2 regions of the Streptomyces sp. NPDC031497 genome follow, and region 1 is predicted to be linked to the other one. Evidence: riboswitches for the same ligand, from Rfam matches in the RefSeq annotation. Region 1 holds a riboswitch; the other holds the start of a gene.
What was found. A riboswitch is a leader RNA that binds a small molecule or an ion and turns the genes downstream of it on or off. The one in region 1 is predicted to bind cobalamin.
Positions count from the first base shown of each region.

Region 2: it holds a riboswitch for cobalamin, as region 1 does, so the genes downstream of both, ACZ5K7_RS37035 (ribonucleoside-diphosphate reductase subunit alpha) here and ACZ5K7_RS43705 (cobalamin biosynthesis protein) in region 1, are expected to answer to the same signal.

Region 1 is NZ_JBVIKO010000036.1:70,358-73,758, reverse strand. Features, by position in the region: gene ACZ5K7_RS43710 (cobyric acid synthase) at 1-911, opposite strand, end outside; gene ACZ5K7_RS43705 (cobalamin biosynthesis protein) at 908-1,891, opposite strand; cobalamin riboswitch at 1,993-2,132, opposite strand; gene ACZ5K7_RS43700 (hypothetical protein) at 2,291-2,518, opposite strand; gene ACZ5K7_RS43695 (inorganic phosphate transporter) at 2,538-3,401, opposite strand, start outside.
Region 2 is NZ_JBVIKO010000024.1:70,455-73,855, reverse strand. Features, by position in the region: gene ACZ5K7_RS37045 (NACHT domain-containing protein) at 1-945, opposite strand, end outside; gene ACZ5K7_RS37040 (GNAT family N-acetyltransferase) at 1,121-1,675, shown strand; cobalamin riboswitch at 1,680-1,804, shown strand; gene ACZ5K7_RS37035 (ribonucleoside-diphosphate reductase subunit alpha) at 1,930-3,401, shown strand, end outside.

The DNA of each region.
Region 1 (3,401 bases):
ACGAGATCGGCGTCGGCGAGTTCCTCGGGCCGGTCCACGAACCGCACCACGACACCGGGTTCGGCGGCCAGCGCGTCCACGTCCGTGAAGTTGGACATCAGGGGGATCGCGCAGACGGCGACCCGCAGCACGTCCGCCCCGACGGGCGGGGCCGTGTTCGACTCCCGGACGGTCCCGCGCAGCGAGACCCTCAGCCCGTCCTCCTCGTCGATCCCGAGCCCGTGCCGGAAGGGGAGCACGCCGTACGTGCGCCGCCCGGTGAGGCCGTGCAGCATGTCCAGGCCCGGCTCCAGCAGGGAGACGTCGCCCCGGAACTTGTTGACGAGGAACCCGGCGACGAGGGCCTGGTCCTCCGGCGAGAGCAGGGCGACGGTGCCGAAGAACGAGGCGAACACGCCCCCGCGGTCGATGTCGCCGACGACGAGCACCGGAATCCGCGCGTTGCGCGCGATCCCCATGTTCACGATGTCGGTCCGGCGCAGATTGATCTCCGCCGGACTGCCCGCCCCCTCACAGATCACCGCGTCATACGTGCCCCGCAACTCGGCGAGACAGTCGAGCACGGTCCCGAGCAGTTTCTGCTGCCGTCCACCGTGATAGCCGCGCGCACTCAGCTCACCGACCGGCTTGCCGAGCAGCACGACCTGACTGCTCTGCTCGCCGCCCGGCTTGAGCAGCACGGGGTTCATCAGCGCGGTCGGCTCGACGCGGCAGGCCTGCGCCTGCATGGCCTGCGCCCGCCCGATCTCGGCGCCCTCGCGCGTGACGAAGGAGTTGAGGGACATGTTCTGCGCCTTGAACGGCGCGACCTTGACGCCCTGCCGCACCAGCCACCGGCAGATACCGGCGGTGACCACGCTCTTGCCGGCGTCGGAGGTGGTACCGGCGACGAGGAGACCTCCGTTGTTCATGAGGAACTCCCCGGGAGCCGCACGGCCGACGGCGCCGGGTTCTTTGCAACCCGCCCCCGCAGCAGGGCCCCGGCCGCACTCACCCCCCACGCCAGCCACCCCACCCGCCGCGACAACCGCACCGCCCGTTCGATGTCCGTGACTTCCACTGCACGCCCCTCCCCGTTCAGCACCGGCCGATGCTCGACCCGCCCGCCGTATGACAAGGTCCCGCCGAGCCGTACCCCCAACGCCCCCGCGAACGACGCCTCCACCGGCCCGGCGTTGGGACTCGGATGCTTCGCCGCGTCGGCCCGCCAGGCCCGTACGGCTCCCTTGGTGTCATCCCCGGCGACGGCGGCCAGTACGGCGGTGAGCCGCGCCCCCGGCCACCCCGCCACGTCGTCCAGCCGCGCCGAGGCCCACCCGTACCGCCGGTACCGGGCCGACTTGTGGCCCACCATGGCGTCCAGGGTGTTGACGGCCCGGAACCCGAGCAGCCCCGGCACCCCGCCCACGGCCCCCCACACCAGCGCACCCACGACCGCGTCGCTCGTGTTCTCGGCGACGGACTCCACGACCGCCCGGGCGATCCCGTCGGCGTCCAGGGCCTGCGGATCCCTTCCGCACAGATGCGGCAGCCGGGCCCGCGCGGCCTCGACGTCCCCCGTCTCCAGGGCGCGCCCGATGGCACCGGCCTCACGGGCGAGTGAAGTGCCCCCGACGACGGCCCAGGTGGCGGTCGCGGTGAGCGCGACGGACGCGGCGGTGGACGGTCGTACGAACCGCTGGGCCAGGGCACCCAGAGTCACGGCGCCGCCGGCGCACACCGCGGTGTGCAGCGCGCCCCACCCGCGGTGGTCCCGCCACAGCGCCCGTTCGACGGACCCGGCCGCCCGGCCGAACGCGGCGACCGGATGCCCCCGGCGCGGATCGCCGAGCAGCAGATCGCCGAGAAGGCCGGCGGCGGCGCCGTACGCGAAGACGCGACCGGCACCCATCGGCTCAGCCCGCCGCGGGAGCGGGAAGGGGCCGGGTACTCAACCTCGAACGGCAGCCGCGCATGGCGATATGTCCTCACTCAGGGTGTCCACGCCCTGGTTCGACGAGACCGGCGGTGAGAGTTCCTGGCTCCCGGGGATGGCTACCCCGGTGACAGTGGCGGGACCGCGCCGGATTCGCACCGGCTTCCTCTCTTGCCGCCGTACTTGGCTCCGGAAGTCCACCACGCCCCCGGAAGACCCGTCAACTTGCCGTTGACCTGCGAGGGGAGTGTGTGGGAAGGCCCACACCGGTGGTCCAGCGGGGCCCGTGGGGCATGCCGAAGGCTCCTCCCGAGCGGGTCGGGGAGGAGCCTTCGCCTGCCGCGAGCGACCGGCCCGGTCAGGCCTTGGCCACGGTCAGGGCTTGGCCACGATCAGGTGGATGCCGTAGGCCACGGCGGCCGCGCAGGCCGCGAAACACAGGTAGGCGGCGGTCACTGCCAGGGCCGCGGAGTTGCCCTGGGCCGTGGCGCGTTCACGGGCGGAGAGGCCCTTGATGCCGAGGGTGAAGAGGGCCACCATGCCCACGGTGACCACGAGGCTGACGCCGAAGACGGAGCCGATGGCTGCCCAGTCGATGTTCATGTCGGTTCTTCCTCGGGGGTCAGACGGTCGCGGCCGGGTCGGTGGCGGTGACCGGCGCGGGTGACGGGGCGGGGGACGGGATCGTGGCGGTGAGGTCGTCGGTCACCGGGCCCGCGGGCGGCGGGGTCACGGCGGCCATCGCCGCGGTCACCACGCCGGCCGGCTCGATGCCGTCGGTGTCGTTGACGTTGGCGCTGTCCACGACCTCGCGGCGGGAGAGCTTCCAGATCGCGGCGCTGGAGGCGACGAGGAAGACGGCGACGACCGCCGTGCCCCAGTCGCCGAGGTCCGTCACGGACTCGGCGAGCGCGCCGACGACCGCGGCCGCGGGCAGGGTGAGCACCCAGGCGACCATCATGCGGGTCGCGGTGGACCAGCGGACCGTCCCGCCCTTGCGGCCCAGGCCCGCGCCCATCACGGAACCGGAGACGACATGCGTGGTGGAGAGCGAGAAGCCGAGGTGGGAGGAGGCCAGGATGGCGGTGGCCGCGCTGGTCTGGGCGGCGAAGCCCTGCTGCGGCTGGAGGTCGGTCAGGCCCTTGCCCATGGTGCGGATGATGCGCCAGCCGCCGATGTAGGTGCCGAGCGCGATGGCGAGGCCGGCGGAGAGGATGACCCAGGTGGGAGGGTTCGAGCCGGGGGCGATGGTGCCGCCCGCGATCAGCGCGAGGGTGATGATGCCCATCGTCTTCTGCGCGTCGTTGGTGCCGTGCGCGAGCGAGACCAGGCCGGCCGAGGCGATCTGACCGGCGCGGAAGCCCTTGCGGGTGGCCTCGTCCTCGGCGCCCTCGGCGTTCTTGCCGATCGCGTACGACAGGCGGGTGGAGAGCATCGCCGCGAGGCCCGCGACCACGGGGGCGGCGACCGCCGGGAGCAGGACCTT
Region 2 (3,401 bases), on a different contig from region 1:
TGTGCTCTCCAGCGGGCTGTGCGGCCGGGACGCGATGACGAGCGGCAGCCTCTCCTCGTGGGCCCGCTCGATGGCCTTGCGGATGATGTTGTCCCGGTCCTCCTGGAACCTCTCGTCGAGTACCGCCTCTTCCAGGCCGTCGGCGATGACCACCACCTTGTCGTCGGCGAGCAGTTGCTGCCAGACCCGGCCGTTCTTGCCGCGCGCCAGAATGCCCTGGGGCGCCTCCTCGGCGAACCGTTCCCGGGCCATGCGCTCGAAGTTCAGGTCGCCCCCGGTGGCGTCCCGCAGCCGTATCGGCACGGGAACGGCATGCTGCCGGGCCAGCAGTTCGGTGAGCCGCACCAGAACGGCGGTCTTGCCCGAGCCGATACCGCCGACGAGCAGATAGGGCCGGCGGGTCTCGCGCTGCCGCAGCCGCTGGGCGATGACCCGGGCCAACTCCTCGCGCCCCACGATCTCGGAGATGTCCGGCCCTGCCGTGCGCACCAGCCTGCGCGGATCGGTGCGTGCCTTGGCCAGGTAGCGCCGCTTGGTCCAGTGGTACCAGAAGAACAGAAACGTCGCCGCGGCTACGGAGGCGGCGAGGAGGGGACCGAGGAAACGGAGAACGGCTTCGAACCCGGCGTCCGAGCCCTTCCGCCACCTCTCGAAGGGGGTCGTCTGGTGGGTGACGAGGATCCAGAGACCCTCACCGACCCAGGCGAGGAACAGGATCAGGAGGGTGAGCCAGACAACCCGGTTGAGATTGGTGTACGACCACCATCGGCGCCAGTTCTTGGGACGGGTGGTGTTGCGGCGGGCCTCCAGCCGGATCGTCAGATGGTGCCAGTGCCCCAGGAGGAACCGCCGGGCGCGGCGCCATGCCCGGCGTGCGTCCAGCGTCGCCATCGGCGCACTGCGTGGCCGTACCTTGCCCGGCGGGTGACGGACGATTCTCGTCATGGTGCCTCTCCTTGCGAGACCGGCTCTCGGTACGGAGGACCCGCGGGCACCTAACTCCATGGAAGCACTCCCCTCCGGCCCCGCAACTCGACTGCCCGCACGGCCCGAACGGGGAGGTGGCACCCCCTGGAAATCCAGGAGCACGGCGTCGGAGGCCTCCGGCAGACTCGGCGGCATGGACATCACGATCCGGCCCGCGGACCCCGCCGAATACGAAGCGCTCGGCGAGATCACCGCCCGGGCCTACCTCCAGGACGGCCTCCTCGACTACGGCGAGGGCGACGAGTACCTGCCCGTGCTGAAGGACGTGGCGAGCCGGGCGGTCGCCGCCGAGGTGCTCGTGGCCGTGGACGGCGAACGACTCCTCGGCGGAGTCACCTTCGTCGCCGGCCCCGGCCCCGTCGCCGACATCGCCCGCCCCGGCGAGGCCGAGATCAGGGCGCTCGCGGTCGCGCACGAGGCCCGCGGCCGAGGCACCGGCGAGGCCCTCGTGCGCGCCTGCGTCGACCGCGCGCGGGCCACGGAGGGCTGCACGGCCGTCGTCCTGTCGAGCCAGCGGAGCATGCACACCGCCCACCGGATCTACGAACGCCTCGGCTTCGTCCGCACACCCGAGCGGGACTGGAATCCCGTGCCGCACCTGGACGACATCACCCTCCTCACCTACGAGCTGACACTCCGACACCACCGCGACACAACATGTGGGGGTGACACCGCGACCCGGCACTAGATGTATGCTCATGCTCGCTGTCGCCGCAGGGGAATCCGGTGCGAATCCGGAACTGTCCCGCAACGGTGTACTTGTGCATGTTCGTGCACAGGAGTCAGTCCGAGGACCTGCCGACAGCACGCCCGGCCGTCCGGCCCGGGTGTTCTGACGTCCGGGCCTCGTGGAGTGGGCCGGGGACGCGACACGCGTGCGTGCGCTCGTGTGCTGCCTCCTGCCCTCCGCCAGGCCCCGTGCCGAGCGAGGGAGAGCCCCACGTGACCATCGCGCCAGCCGAACCGGCTTCAGCGACCATCTCTGTGGACGAGGACGGTCCCGGCACCGCGTTGCTGCGGACCCTGACCGGGCTGACCGCCGACCTCCCCGACACCGACCCCGGCCGGGTCGCCGCCGCCGCGCTGCGCGGCCGGTCCGCGCGGGCCGACGAGTCGGAGTTGCGCGAGCTGGCCACCGAGGCGGCCGCCGGCCTCATCTCCGAGGACCCCGCCTACTCCCGGCTCGCCGCCCGGCTGCTGACGATCTCGATCCGCGCCGAGGCCGCCTCGCAGGGCGTGACGTCCTTCACCGAGTCCGTCGCCGTCGGCCACCGCGAGGGCCTCATCGCCGACCGCACCGCCGAGTTCGCGCGCCTGCACGCGGCCCGCCTGGACGCCCTGGTCGACCCGGACGCCGACGACCGCTTCGGCTACTTCGGCCTGCGCACCCTGCACAGCCGTTACCTGCTCCGGCACCCGATCACCCGCAAGGTCATCGAGACCCCCCAGCACTTCATGCTCCGCGTCGCCGCCGGCCTGGCGGATGACACTGTGTTCAATTCGAAGACGGACGTCCGCGCCCTGGACGAAGTCGCCGCGCTCTACGGGCTCATGAGCCGGCTCGACTACCTCCCCTCCTCCCCCACCCTCTTCAACTCCGGTACCCGGCACCCCCAGATGTCGTCCTGCTACCTCCTCGACTCCCCGAAGGACGAGCTGGACTCCATCTACGACCGCTACCACCAGGTGGCCCGGCTCTCGAAGCACGCCGGCGGCATCGGTCTTTCGTACAGCCGGATCCGGTCCCGGGGGTCCCTCATCCGCGGCACCAACGGGCACTCCAACGGCATCGTGCCGTTCCTGAAGACCCTGGACGCCTCGGTGGCCGCGGTGAACCAGGGCGGCCGGCGCAAGGGCGCGGCCGCGGTCTACCTGGAGACCTGGCACTCCGACATCGAGGAGTTCCTGGAGCTGCGCGACAACACCGGTGAGGACGCCCGGCGTACGCACAACCTGAACCTCGCGCACTGGGTCCCGGACGAGTTCATGCGCCGGGTGAACGCCGACGGGCAGTGGTCCCTGTTCTCCCCGGCCGACGTGCCGGAGCTGGTGGACCTGTGGGGCGACGAGTTCGACGCGGCCTACCGCAAGGCCGAGGCCGAGGGGCTCGCGCGCAAGACCATCCCGGCCCGTGACCTGTACGGCCGGATGATGCGCACCCTCGCGCAGACCGGTAACGGCTGGATGACCTTCAAGGACGCGGCGAACCGGACCGCGAACCAGACGGCCACCCCCGGCCATGTCGTCCACTCCTCCAACCTCTGCACGGAGATCCTGGAGGTCACGGACGACGGCGAGACGGCGGTCTGCAACCTGGGCTCCGTGAACCTCGGCGCGTTCGTCGACACGGCGGCCGGCGACATCGACTGGGAGCGGCTGGACGAGACCGTCCGTACCGCCGTCACCTTCCTCGA